Regions from separate parts of the Corynebacterium sp. USCH3 genome, predicted to be linked through region 2. Evidence: predicted binding sites of a transcription regulator. Region 2 holds the regulator's gene; each other region holds the start of a gene.
What was found. Region 2 encodes LexA, which represses DNA repair genes until DNA is damaged. Its sites were predicted from a motif close to CGAACANNTGTTCG; they were not measured.
Positions count from the first base shown of each region.

Region 1: PQI66_RS03935 (SAV_6107 family HEPN domain-containing protein) is a predicted target of LexA. The motif match lies at 1,329-1,342, and genes of this name have one in related genera.
Region 3: PQI66_RS04670 (HNH endonuclease signature motif containing protein) is a predicted target of LexA. The motif match lies at 1,416-1,429, and genes of this name have one in related genera.
Region 4: PQI66_RS07400 (HNH endonuclease signature motif containing protein) is a predicted target of LexA. The motif match lies at 1,484-1,497, and genes of this name have one in related genera.

Region 1 is NZ_JAQPZT010000002.1:141,064-144,268, forward strand. Features, by position in the region: gene PQI66_RS03930 (DUF3040 domain-containing protein) at 272-664, opposite strand; gene PQI66_RS03935 (SAV_6107 family HEPN domain-containing protein) at 794-1,231, opposite strand; gene PQI66_RS03940 (GNAT family N-acetyltransferase) at 1,385-2,005, shown strand; gene PQI66_RS03945 (methylenetetrahydrofolate reductase) at 1,987-2,988, opposite strand; gene PQI66_RS03950 (polyprenyl synthetase family protein) at 3,123-3,205, shown strand, end outside.
Region 2 is NZ_JAQPZT010000001.1:410,473-413,677, reverse strand. Features, by position in the region: gene nrdR (transcriptional regulator NrdR) at 1-361, opposite strand, end outside; gene PQI66_RS01935 (hypothetical protein) at 443-970, opposite strand; gene lexA (transcriptional repressor LexA) at 1,233-1,979, shown strand; gene ptsP (phosphoenolpyruvate--protein phosphotransferase) at 2,048-3,205, opposite strand, start outside.
Region 3 is NZ_JAQPZT010000002.1:291,575-294,779, forward strand. Features, by position in the region: gene PQI66_RS04665 (MFS transporter) at 1-8, shown strand, start outside; gene PQI66_RS04670 (HNH endonuclease signature motif containing protein) at 128-1,342, opposite strand; gene PQI66_RS04675 (YccF domain-containing protein) at 1,526-1,933, shown strand; gene PQI66_RS04680 (FAD-dependent oxidoreductase) at 1,937-3,151, shown strand; gene PQI66_RS04685 (response regulator) at 3,121-3,205, opposite strand, start outside.
Region 4 is NZ_JAQPZT010000003.1:260,429-263,633, reverse strand. Features, by position in the region: gene PQI66_RS07410 (tRNA (cytidine(34)-2'-O)-methyltransferase) at 1-128, opposite strand, end outside; gene PQI66_RS07405 (M18 family aminopeptidase) at 134-1,417, opposite strand; gene PQI66_RS07400 (HNH endonuclease signature motif containing protein) at 1,552-2,889, shown strand; gene PQI66_RS07395 (S9 family peptidase) at 2,904-3,205, opposite strand, start outside.

The DNA of each region.
Region 1 (3,205 bases), on a different contig from region 2:
TTGCGTTGCAGCACCACGCAGGAGGAGCGCCGACAAAAACACTCTGACCTGTAAATATGCGAATTGGATCACGGTGGGGGAAGGTGGGGGTCCATAATCGCAGACATCGCCCCGGGACAGCGATCCGCCCCCTGACACGACGTCTCCCGAGGGACGGGAGGGCAAGGTGGGGCGTTGTGGGGCATACGAAAACGGGCGGGCACCGATCAGTGATCGGTGCCCGCCCGTGGGGCCGTGACGCTGTCACCGACGGGTGACAGCGACCGGGGAACTATTCGAAACGCTTGCGGAAGCTGTCTTCCATACGGTCGGCGACGCCGCCGCCCTTCGGGTCAGTTCCGGGCTTGCCGGAGGCGGACCCGGCCTTGCGCGCCCCGGAACCGGACGATCCGCCACCTCGGAACGCCAGTAGTCCCCCACCGAACATCACGAGGAATCCGACGACCCCGAGGGCGACGAACCAGAGGCTGTTCTGCGACAGTGCGATCCCGGCGATGAGGAGGCACACACCGAGGAGAAACACCGCCACCGAGCGGATTCCGATGCTGAAGCCACCGCCGACCGGGCCGTCTCCGGCGGCCTGCCTGGCAAGGTTGGGGTCGTCGGCAATCAGCGCCTGCTCGATCTCCTGCAGCATGCGCCGTTCCTGTTCCGAAAGTGCCACGATCGTCCTCCCCTGAGGTGTCGGGTGTCGATATTTACCGGATGTTCCGTCTCTACCGTGTCAACGCACGACGGACGGAGAAAGTTCCGTGCTGATGCCCCGAGTCTACCCCAGCGCAGCACCGCCCCGTCACGCCACCTCGGGCAGGTAACCGACCCGTCCCCTCACGGCGTCCAGGAAGTCACAGGCATCCTGGTAAACCTCACTCACCTTCTCCTCCCGCAGGTCCGGGACCAGCCCCATCTCCACCTGGGCCACGAGCCGGGCATGGGGAGCGAAGCGTCCGCACCACCCCTGCATCTCGTCGTCCGCCGCGAGGGCGCGCACCTTCTCCCACGCACTTCCCGGCGGCAACCTCCGGCGCTTCTTCCTCGCGAACTGGATGACCGCCCCGGCAGCCCGCAGCGCCGCACGGTACGCCCACGTCAACCGCTCCTCACGGAGGAGGTCCGTGCGGCTGAGCTCAAGCAGCCGCTCCGCCTCGATCACGAAGGTCTCCGGCGGAACGGCGCCGCCCCTGCGCGACCTGCTCATCCCGGTGACACTCCCGGTGACTCCCTGCACCATGACCACCTCCTCCATCGTCCTGTCCCCGGTTCGTCCCGGGCGATGCCCTCAACCTACGGGCGACTCCGGACACGGTATACCCCTGGTGCCAAATCATCGAACATACATTCGAGTTTGATCATTCGGGCGAGGACCGCCGTCCCGTTTGGGACAATGGGCGGCGTGACCGACGACCACCACATCAGCGTGTGCAGCATCTCCGTCCGGGACTACGTGCGCCGCATCGACCAGCTTGTCGACATCCATCTGCGGGCGATGGGCTATCCGCCGGAGACCTTCCTCCCCCGCCGGCAGCTGTGGCTCTCCAACGCCGGAAAGGAGGGGTTCAGCTGTGTGGTCGCCTTGACACACCCCCCACGGTCGACGCCGGACCCCGGCAGTTCGCTGCACCATGCCGTCGGCGTCGCCTACGGATTCCCCGGCGACCGTGACAGCTGGTGGTACCGGGAGGTCCGTCGTGGCCTGCTTTCCTCGGGCCTCACCGCAGACGCCGCCGACGCCCGGCTCGCCGACTACGACGAGATCTCCGAGGTCCACGTCCACCCCGACTACCAGGGGCACGGCATCGGCCGACACATGCTGAGTGCCCTGCTGCCCCACCTCCACCGGCCCGTCGCAATGCTCTCCACACCGGAGGTCGCCGGCGAGTCGAACGCCGCATGGTCCCTCTACCGCGCCAGTGGGTTCCAGGACGTCCTACGCGGTTTCCGGTTCGGGTCCGACCCCCGCCCGTTCGGAATCCTGGCGCTCGACCGTCAACGCACCATGTCCTGACCCAACTCGGGCCCCCACGCCGGTGCCATCCCGAGATTGTGGAGCACCTCCTGGGTCGCACGCACATTGTTCATCGTCATGAAGTGCAGGTCGGGAGCACCTTCGGCGATGAGACGCTCCGCCATCGCCGAGGTCACCTCGATACCCGCCTCTCGGATCGACGCGGCATTCTTCACCTCGTCCCCGTCCGCGACGCGGGTCAACAGGGCGTCGAGATCCCCCGGCAGCGAGGCGCCCGAGAGTTCGAGCTGGCGGCGCACCGACTTCAACGACGTGATCGGCATCAGCCCGGGGATGATCGGCTTCGCACCGTGCACCGGGTCTGCGGCGGCCAACCGGTCACGCAGACGGAGGTAGTGCTCGACGTCGAAGAACATCTGGGTGATCGAGTAACTGGCACCCGCCCGCAGCTTCTGCAGGGTGTACCGGGTGTCGTCCTCCAGACTCCCGGCGCGGTAGTGCCCCTCCGGGAACGACGCGATACCGATGTCGAAGTCGGCGCATTCCGGCATCGACCGGGCGAGGTCGATCAACTCGTGGGCGAAGTTCAGCCCGCCGTCGACCGGGGCCCAGTCCCCCATCGGGTCCCCCGGGGGGTCGCCCCGCAGAGCCAGCAGGTTGGTCAGTCCCAGCGCGGCGAACTCCCGGAGGATGTCGCGGAGTTCCTCCTCCCGGTGGTCCACGAGTGTCAGGTGGAGCAGCGTGGTCAGTGGCTTCACCGCCAGCCGTGACGCCACCCGCTCCGTCCGTTCCCTGCTCGACCCGCCGGCCCCGTAGGTCACGGACACGAAGCTCGCGCCGAGGTCGTGGAAAGCCTCGGCCGCCGACCAGAGCCGCTGCTCTGCCGCATCGTTGCGCGGGGGCATGAACTCCACCGAGAAGGGGACGCGTCCGGGCGTCCCCCACTTGAGGGTGTCGGCGACGGCGACCTGCAGGCTCGCCGGAGCGGGGCGGTGGATGTCGCGGTGAATTTCATTGACCATAGGACACCATCCTAGAAGACCTCCCCGGGCCTCGGGCAGGTCGAGGTCCGCATTCCCGTCACCGGTCCCTACTATTGGGGTGAACCGGAGGCGTCCCACCGCTTCCCCCCCACCCAGCAACGGAGGACCCCACGATGGCCGATGCCGCCCCGACGACGACCTGGCAGGTCGATGCTCCGCTGACTGCCGTCCCCCCCGTCGTCGACGCCGCACTCAC
Region 2 (3,205 bases):
AGGCCACCTCATTGAGGTTACGGAGTGGCTCGAGGATGGCCAGTCCGATGTCGTCTGCGGCGACCTGGGAACCATGGGAAGCCCGCAGCGACTGCTCAACGTCATGAGCGAGGATCTTGAGGTCGTCGGTGGAGACCTCGAGGCCCTGACACGCCCGCCCCACACCCCGGATGACCTTGTCCCGACGGAATTCCTCGGTCACCCCGCTTCGCTTGGTGACCAGAAGCACCGACCGCTCGAGGGTGGTGAACCTGGTCTTGCAGGAAACACACTCGCGACGTCGTCGGATGGCGGAACCGGATTCCACCGTACGTGAATCCACGACCCGGGAGTCTTCGGAACGGCAGGCGGGACAGAGCACAGGGGACTTCCTTCGGGACGGTCGACGAAACACTACGGCCCCGTATGCTACCCGTTGCGCCACATCTCGATGACTGTCCGGTCAGTACACCGGAACCACGACATCGCGGGTCGACGGCACGCCCGAGGGCCGTCCGCTCGCATCACCGATCCCGGTGACATCGTTGAGCGACGCAATACGTGCCACCGCGTCACCGACCGAAGCGCCGGGAACATGCTGCCGGGCGATGTCGGCGAGGGTGGCGCTGTCGTCCACCGTCACCGTCGCCGTCCCACTCGGTGTCACCGGTTCAACGGCGTGATCGGTGAGTGCCGGGGATGCGGCGAGCATGAGAACCAGCGACGCCAGTGACAGCAGCGTGACACCGGGCGAACCGACGACAGAGGACATCCGTCTGCGCATCCGGAGCCTCCGCGGGACAGACTCGAACGGACGTTCCTCACGACCCTGGGAGTGGGCACGCCGGGCGACCTGGACGGCGGACGGGTGACGTGTGGCGCCGTGGCCCCAGGTGTTCGATCGACTGGCCTCGTCGACGGCCGACCACTGCGGACGGCGGTAGACGGGACGATGGACGACGCTCCGGCGCCGGACCGACGTAGTGCTCATGACAACCCTCTTTCCGTGGTAGTGAACCTGATTCGCGGAATATGATAGGACCATGACAGCAGCGCGGCCGGACACCGTCGCTCACCGTAGCCGCAATCTTCGTCCGTGTGTTCGAACAACTCTTGATGCTGCCGACGCTAGCACGGGTGTTCGATGTTGTCCACAAAAACCTCGGCGTTATCGAACACCTTGATGAACGATGTCGGTCCGGTGATGTAGGGTCGAAACTACGACCGGTACAACAAGACCAGGAGTGGGTCAGATGTCAGAGAAACAGAATTCCTCCAGCGGGGCGGCGCCGGGAGGCCGGAAGCGGTCCTCCCCCTCCACCAGCAGCGCATCGGGAGACGACAAGGGCAGGGAGAAGCTCTCGGAGCGGCAGCGCCGGATCATGGACGTGATCAAGGACGCCACAAGGTTCCGCGGCTACCCGCCGAGCATCCGCGAGATCTGCGACGCGGTGGGGCTCAACTCCACGTCGTCGGTGTCCTACCACCTGCGGGAACTCGAGAGGAAAGGGTATCTCCGGCGCGAGGACAACAAGCCACGTGCCGTCGACATCAGGGACTTCGATGACGACACCCCGACCCGTCCCGGGCCGAAGCCTGCCGCCCCGGGCCCGGCGGGCATGCCGTCCCCCTCGTTCGTCCCCGTGGTCGGTCAGATCGCCGCAGGATCCCCGATCCTGGCTGAAGAGCACGTGGAAGCGCATTTCCCGCTGCCGCAGGAACTGGTCGGCGGAGGTGAGCTGTTCCTCCTCCAGGTGGTCGGTGAGTCGATGCGGGACGCAGGTATCTTCAACGGCGACTGGGTGGCCGTGCGCTCACAGAAAGTCGCCGAGCTCGGCGACTTCGTCGCGGCGATGATCGACGGGGAAGCGACGGTCAAGGAGTTCCAGAAGGACGGTTCGGGGGTCTGGCTCCTCCCCCACAATGACCTGTTCGAACCCATCCCGGGCGATAACGCCGACATCCTCGGCCGGGTCGTCGCCGTACTCCGCAAGATCTGACCGCAGTCCCGGCGCCCTCCGTCGCCCCGGGCGACTCGTGCGGTCGTGTTTGTTGCCCCGGGGTGGTACTAGAGTCCGAGAACGGCGGCCGCAGCCGCCTTCGCCTCCTCTGCTCCGTCTGCGTCAAGTGCGGCCGCAGCCATTTCACGGCAGACCGCGAAATCAACCTCACCCAACTGAGCTCCGACTGCGGCCAGTGCCGGAGGAGCGGCCGACAGCGACGTCACTCCGAGTCCTGCCAGCACACAGGCCAGCAGGGGATCAGCCGCCGCCTCACCGCAGACGCCGACCGCTGTCCTGGTGACCGCGCCGGCACGGCAGGTGGTGTGCACCAGTCGCAGAACCGCAGGTTGCCAGGGGTCCGTGAGATGTGCGAGAGAGGCCGACATTCGGTCGGCAGCCATCGTGTACTGGGTAAGGTCGTTCGTGCCGATGGACACGAAGTCCAGGTACGGCATCATCTTGTCGGCCATCAGCGCCGCGGCGGGGACCTCGATCATCGCCCCGGCGACGAGCCCCCGCTCGTGACACAGTTCAGCGAACCACTGCGCCTCGTAGACAGTCGCCACCATCGGCGCCATGACCCAGGTCTGTGCCGTCGACTGGTCACGCCCCGACTTCTTCAGAGCCAAGGCGATACCGTCGAGCTGACGCTCCAGGAGTTCCTGGTTAGTCCGGGCGATCCGGAGCCCGCGCACGCCCAGCGCAGGATTCTCCTCCGTCTCCGCCATCACGTAGGGCACCGGCTTGTCGGACCCCGCATCAAGGGTACGGACCACGACCTTTCCCTCCGGGAAGGCGCTCAGCACCTCTGCGTAGCGCTCCGCCTGCTCCTCCACCGAGGGTTCGGTGGTCTCGCTGAGAAAACCGAGCTCGGTCCGGAAGAGGCCGATACCTTCAGCGACCGATTCCGCCGCCTGGCGCGCCGCCGCACCGTCCTGCACGTTGGCGAGCAGCTGGACGCGGTGCCCGTCCCGGGTCTCTGCGGGGCCGTGCCAGCCGCGGACCTTCGATGCCAGTTCCGCGGCCGCCGTGACCCTCCGGTCGACATCCGAGGGATCGACCCCCGTCTCCACCGTGCCGGAGGCTGCGTCAATCAGGACCTCGGTGTCCGCCGGGATGCTGCGCAACTGCGTCCCAACCGCGACGACACAGGGGATGTCGAGCTGACGGGCGATGATCGCGGTATGGCTGGTCGCCCCGCCCTTCTCAGTGACCACGGCGAT
Region 3 (3,205 bases), on a different contig from region 2:
ACGCGTAGTCGCACCGCCCACGCGCGGGGAACCTCGGCCCCTGCGGAGGTCCGGGCGTGGTGATGTACCCGACGGTGAGCACGTCACCGTCGGTTGCACCTGGAAACCCCGCGCCGGGGGTCGAGGGTCAGCGGGGGTGGCGTGTCGGCGACAGCGGCCCCGCGGCAACCGTGGTCACCATCACCCCGCCCGGACCGGTCCAGGTCACCGTCACCGCATCATCGTCGCTTTTCGCCGCCCAGACCTTCGCCGTCTTCAGCGTGTGGTGGGTGCGGCACAGACTGATCCCGTTGGCCACGCCGGTCACCCCGTCGCTGCCCGGATCGGTGTGCGGGGAGCTGACCAGATGATCGTGGTCACACTCGTCGGCGGCGACGCAGCAACCCGGGAACCGGCAGTGCCCGTCCCTGCCCTGGATCCGGGCCTTCTGCGCCGTGGTGAACCGGTAGGCCCGCGTGTCGGGGATCTGCGCTGCGTCGGGAAGGTGCCGTACCCGGCGGGCCAGGTGTGCCAGAGCGGCACCGGTCGTCGCCGAGACCCACCCGGTGCCGAGCACGAAGCTCGGCGCGTGTGGGTGAGAACGGTAGGTGTTCACCGTGACGGTGAGCTGGTCAGCGCGCCCGCCGAGCAGGCCCAGGGCGACCTGGCCCCGGCAGGCCGACATCGCCGGCGCCCCAGAGACGTCGGATGCAACGCCGGGTGTGTTGTCGCGTGTGTTGTCGCTGCGGATCTGCAGGGCGGCGGTGGTGATCGCCGACCACAGGGCTCCGGCGGTGATCTCGCTGCCACAGTCCAGGGTCAGTCGGGTACCCCGCCGGGTCAGGGACACCGCCTCGGTCTCGGCGGTTTCGGTGTCGGCCACGGCCAGGGGTGCGACGGTACACAGGACTTCGTCGGTGACGTCGGCCAGGGCGGTCCACACGGTGATGCCCGTGGTATTGGTCCAGGCGGCCACGCCGAGGGCGACGGCGGCATCCACCGTCGCCGCCGGAGCAACGCCGTCGGCACCGGCGCTGGTGGCGCTGGCCAGGGCACGGGCATGCCGGTTGATCCGTGACCAGATCGCGTCGAGGTGGTCGACGGAGTAGCGTCCGTCGGCGCGGAACGCGGCGAACAGGTCAGGCATGCGTAGGGCCAGGTCGGCGGCGTGGGTGTAGCGGTGGGCCTCTGCCACGGTGCGGCGGCGTACCGCCAATGCGGTGGCGTGGCGGGTGTGGGCGGGGATGGTGGTGAGAAAGGCGACGAGGTCGAGTTCGGCGGTGTTGACGGCGGTGGCGTAACGGTCGGCGAGGGTGGTGTAGGACTCGCCGGTGGTGGGTTCGGTGGTGTAGGTGGTGGTCATGCTGTCCCCTCCTTCGGATACGAACACGGTATCGCAGCCGTCGGACATGAAAACGGGGAACCTACAGAGAGATCGAACATATGTTCCACTCTCTCCATGGGTGGCACCAGCCACGCCGCGGCCGTGGTCCCGGAAGGGACGAACCCCAGGAACTTTCTCAGGAGCTGCCCTAGAATCGGGGACATGAAGCTTCTGCGTCTCATCCTCAACATCATCTGGCTGGTCACCGGCGGCATCTGGCTGTTCATCGGCTACATCTTCTTCGGGCTCCTCGCCTGTATCTTCATCATCACCATCCCCGCGGGCGTCGCATCGTTCCGCATGGCCAGCTACGCCCTGTGGCCCTTCGGTCGTACCGTCGTGCGGAAGGACGGTGCCGGCGTCGGCTCCGGCCTGATGAACCTCGTGTGGTTCCTCGTCGCAGGCCTGTGGCTGGCACTCGGCCACATCGCCACTGCCGCGTTGCAGGCCGTCACCATCATCGGACTCCCCCTCGCCTGGGCGAACCTCAAGATGATCCCGGTGACCTGCTTCCCCTTCGGCAAGGCCATCGTCCAGGACTCTTCCACGACGGTCATCCCGGCCCCCTGACCTGTGCACCGCCCCCACCGTACCGACCTGCAGGCCGACGTCCTCGTCGTCGGTGCCGGACTCACCGGCAGCGCCGTCGCCTGGAAACTCGCGGACCGCGGACGGTCCGTCATCGTCGTCGACCGTGACGTCCCGGCGTCGGCCCACGGCAGTTCACATGGCTCCGCCCGCATCTTCCGCTACCCCTACCCGGACCCGCTCTACACCCGGCTCGTCGTCGACGCGGCCGCGCAGTGGGACGACCTCGAACGTCGCACAGGCCGTCCCCTGGTCACCCGGTGTGGAGGAATCGACTACGGCGACGTCCGCGACCCCGTCCACCTTGCCGGGGTCCTCCGGGACGCCGGGGTCGACCACGAGCTCATGAGTCCGACTACCGCGCAGGACCGGTGGCCGTTCCTGTCTTTCCGGGGACCCCACGAGAGCACCCCGGTGCTCTGGCATCCCGGCGCCGGGGTGATCGACGCTGAAGCAACCGTGCGCGCCCAGCAGGCCGAGGCGGTCCGCGGCGGCGCTCTCTTCCTCGACCACTGGACGGTCTCGTCGGTGCGACGCCTCGGCGGCACCCGTACCGGATATTCCGTCATCTCCGCCTCGGGATCAACCATCGAGGCCGGCCAGGTCGTCATCGCAGCCGGCGGCTGGGTCAATGACGTGCTGGCCACCACCGAGCTCCCCGACAGCTTCCTCCGCCGTCTACCGACGGCTCAGGTCAGCGAGGAGTACGCCTACCACTTCCCCTACCGCGACAGCGCGGCCGACTGGCCGACGACAATCAACCTCACCCGCGAACTGCAGGTCTACAGCCTGCCCGGCGGACGCGACGCCGGCGGCCGCGGCCAGAAAGTCGCCGTCTACAACGCGGGGCGGAAAATGAACTCAGCCGCCCACCAGGACGGTGTGGTCGACGCGACGAACCGCACGCTCGTCGTCGACTACGTCCGACGGAACATGCCGGGCCTGGTCCCCGAACCGTATGCGGAGACCACCTGCCTGTTCACCACCCTCCCGAACGACGACTTCCTCATCGACGGGACCGACGGCGTCACCGTGGTCTCCCCCTGCTCCGGCCACGGCGCCAAGTTCGCGCCGTTGATCGGCGACCTCGTCGCCGGACTGGTGACCGGACGCTCCACCGTCCCGGAACAGTTCAGGGCCCCGGCAAACCCCGGCCACCGCCGGGAAACTCACCACCCGGTGCCGGACGACCGGGTGTAGAGATGCTCGGGTCGCCCTGAGCTTCCGTACCGCAACCGCACGGTGACCAGCCCC
Region 4 (3,205 bases), on a different contig from region 2:
GGCTCCGCCAGGTGCAGGGAGGCGCCGGTACCCGCACACAGGCGGATCGCGCTGCCTGTGTTGCCGGGAATCGCCGGGTGCTCGAAGAGGATGTGGCAGTAGGGGGACGTTCCGGTCGTCTCGGCCATGCCGGTCACTGCTCCCACCATGCCCGCAGCGCGTCGGTGAACCAGGCGAGGTCGGACACGCCCGCCATCTCGCGGGCGGAGTGCATCGACAGCAGCGGTATCCCCACGTCCACGGTCGGGATGCCGAGCCGGGTCGCGGTGACCGGCCCGATGGTCGAGCCGCAGGGGACGTCGTTGTTCCCCACGAACACCTGGTCGGGCACCCCGGCTGCGCGGCAGGCCGCACGCCACGCCGCGGAGGTGGCGGCGTCCGAGGCGTAGCGCTGGTTCGCGTTGATCTTCAGGACGGGGCCGCCGTTGACCACCGGACGGTGCACAGGGTCGTGCCTACCGGCGTAGTTCGGGTGGACGGAGTGCGCGGCGTCGGCGGACACGCAGGACGACCGCGCGAACATCGCCCGGGTCTCCTCCTGGTCGGCCCCCAGGGCGGCGGCGGTGCGGGTCAACACGTCCTCCAGCACCGGGCCCGCCGCCCCGCTGGTGGTCGCACTGCCGACCTCCTCGTGGTCGAAGGCCGCGAGCACCGGGATGCCGCCGTCGGGACTGTCCGGGCCCAGTGCCAGGAACGCCTCCAGGGAGGTGAAGACGCTGCTGAGGTTGTCCATCCGCCCGGCGGCGAGGAGGTCGTCCTGCGCCCCGAACACCTCTCCGCGCTGGGCGTCGACGGTGATCAGGTCGTGGGCGAGGATGTCGTCGGCGTGTACGTCGGGCACGTCGAGCGCCCCGGCGATGACCTCACCGATCGTCGGCGAGCCGTCACCGACGGCGAACACCGGCTGCATGTGCTGCTGCCGGTCGAGGGTGAGCCCGTCGTTGACGTTGCGGTCCAGGTGGATCGCCAGGTGGGGGACGCGCAGCACCGGGCCGGTGCGTACCAGGTGGTCGGTGCCGTCCGCCAGCACGACCCGGCCGGCGAGGCGAAGTTCACGGTCCAGCCAGGCGGGCAGGATCGCACCGCCGTAGACCTCGACCGCGGCCTGCCGCCACCCGCCCGGCCCGACGATGTCCCCGGCGGGCTTCAACTTCAGCCCCGGCGAATCGGTGTGGGACCCGACGATGCGGAAGTGCCGAGCCCGGCCGGTCTCCCCGGCGGGTTCCGGGGTCCGCCAGGCCAGGACAGCCCCACCACGCACCAGGTAGTGACCGCCGGGGGCGGCGTCCCACCGGGCCTTCTCGTCCTGGCGGACGAAACCGGCCGCGTCCAGCCGGGACGCCACCTCCGCGGCAGCGTGGTAGCTGCTGGGGGCGGCGTCGATGAAGTCGATGAAACGGCGGGCGAACTCTGTCATGGACCCCAGTAAACCACCCGCCCGGGACACGGAGTGACTGCGGGACGCCACCGCTACCATCGTGATCGAACATACGTTCTATGTTTCTCCTTTTCGAGCATGCCGTGTCCGTCACTCTGGATAAGGTGATCGATATGTCGGACACCACACCACCGCCACCACACCCACCACATCCGCCGGAGAGCCCGCTGCACGCGGACCTCCGCTTCCTCCGGCAGCTCGACCAGGCCGCGACCGAGCTGCTCGTCGACGGCGGTGCGCGCCCCCGCTGGGCCGTCGAGGTCGACGCCGCCCCCGCCGTCCGGGCCGTGCGCCGGATGAACCAGGCGATGGTCGAGGTCGCCCGTCTGTCGACCCCGGAGGAGTCCGCCGATGTCGCCGACCACTGCTCGCGGATTCAGGCCCAGCTGGCACTGCCCCGTGGACGTGCGGAGATATTCTGCGACCTCGGGATCCTGTGCCGGCGGATGCCGCTGCTCAGCGACCATCTCGACGGCGGCATGCTCGGCTACGACCACCTGCGGGTGCTGACCCGCGCCACGGACGGGGTCGACCACTCCGACGCCGGGCTGGTCTCCGCCGTCGAGGAAGCCCTGGTCGCGGCACTCACCCCGCGACGGCACGGCCAGGCGGTCCCCGGACCCCGCAGCCTCTTCCGACGACTCGCGACGGCCGTCGGCGAGGTCGACAAGCTCGCCCGTCCGATCGACCCCGACGCTCCGGCGACGGACCCTTCCCTCCGGGACCAGCGGCGGGTCAGCGTCGACACCTACGACCCGGCGGCGACCACCATCGCCGCCACCCTGCACCCGGCCGAGGCCGACGAGTTCCTCACCATCCTCGACGCGGTCTGCCAGGACAGGGACTGCTCCCGGGCGGACGGGCTGATGCACCTCGCACGGGGCAGCGCCACGGTGTCGGTGACGCTGAACCTGTACCGCGAGATCGACAGCCCCTCCGTCACCACCGCCGCCGGCCACTGGCTCGACGACTTCGCCACGGCCCGGTTCATGCAGCAGGTCACCCATCTGCGTGTGCCGGGACACGACCGGGTGGAGAACTACGTCCCCACCGAACAGATCCGCGCCTTCGTCCGCGGTCGCGACGGCAGCTGCCGCTTCCCCGGCTGCGACGTCCCCGCGGACGACTGCGACATCGACCACGTGCGGCGCTACGACCACGCCGCCCCCGCCGCCGGCGGCCCCACGGACACCCGCAACCTGCAGTGCCTGTGCCGCAGGCACCATCTGCTCAAGACGATGGGCAGGTGGGACCCGACGATCGCCGCCGACGCGACGGTGATGTGGACCAGTATCGACGACGGGCACAGTCATCTCACCGAACCCGTCGGCCCCCTGGCCCGCTTCGCCCGGACCACCTTCGCTGACCGGGCCTCCCGCCGGTTCGCTGTCGTCCGGCGGCACAACACCGCCCGCCTCCCGGACACCGGTGATCCGGAGGTTCCGTTCTGACCCGACAGCTCAGGTCAGGGTGCCACGCCGTGCTCACGGAGGAAGGAGACCATCCGCTCGGCGATCCTGCGACGGTTCACCGCCTTGACGAACTCATGTCCCTCGTCCTCCATCACCAGTTCCCCGGTGGGAACCCCGCTGGCGTCCAGCGCCGCCTTCATCTGCCGGTACTCGCTCGGCGGCACGTTGGTGTCGTTGGCACCGTGGATGAACAGCACCGGGGTACGCACCCTGTCCGCCCGGTGCAGCGGCGACACCTCCCGCAGCAGTTCGCCGTCCTGGATCGGGTAGCCGTACTTCGGGTACGCCGCACTGG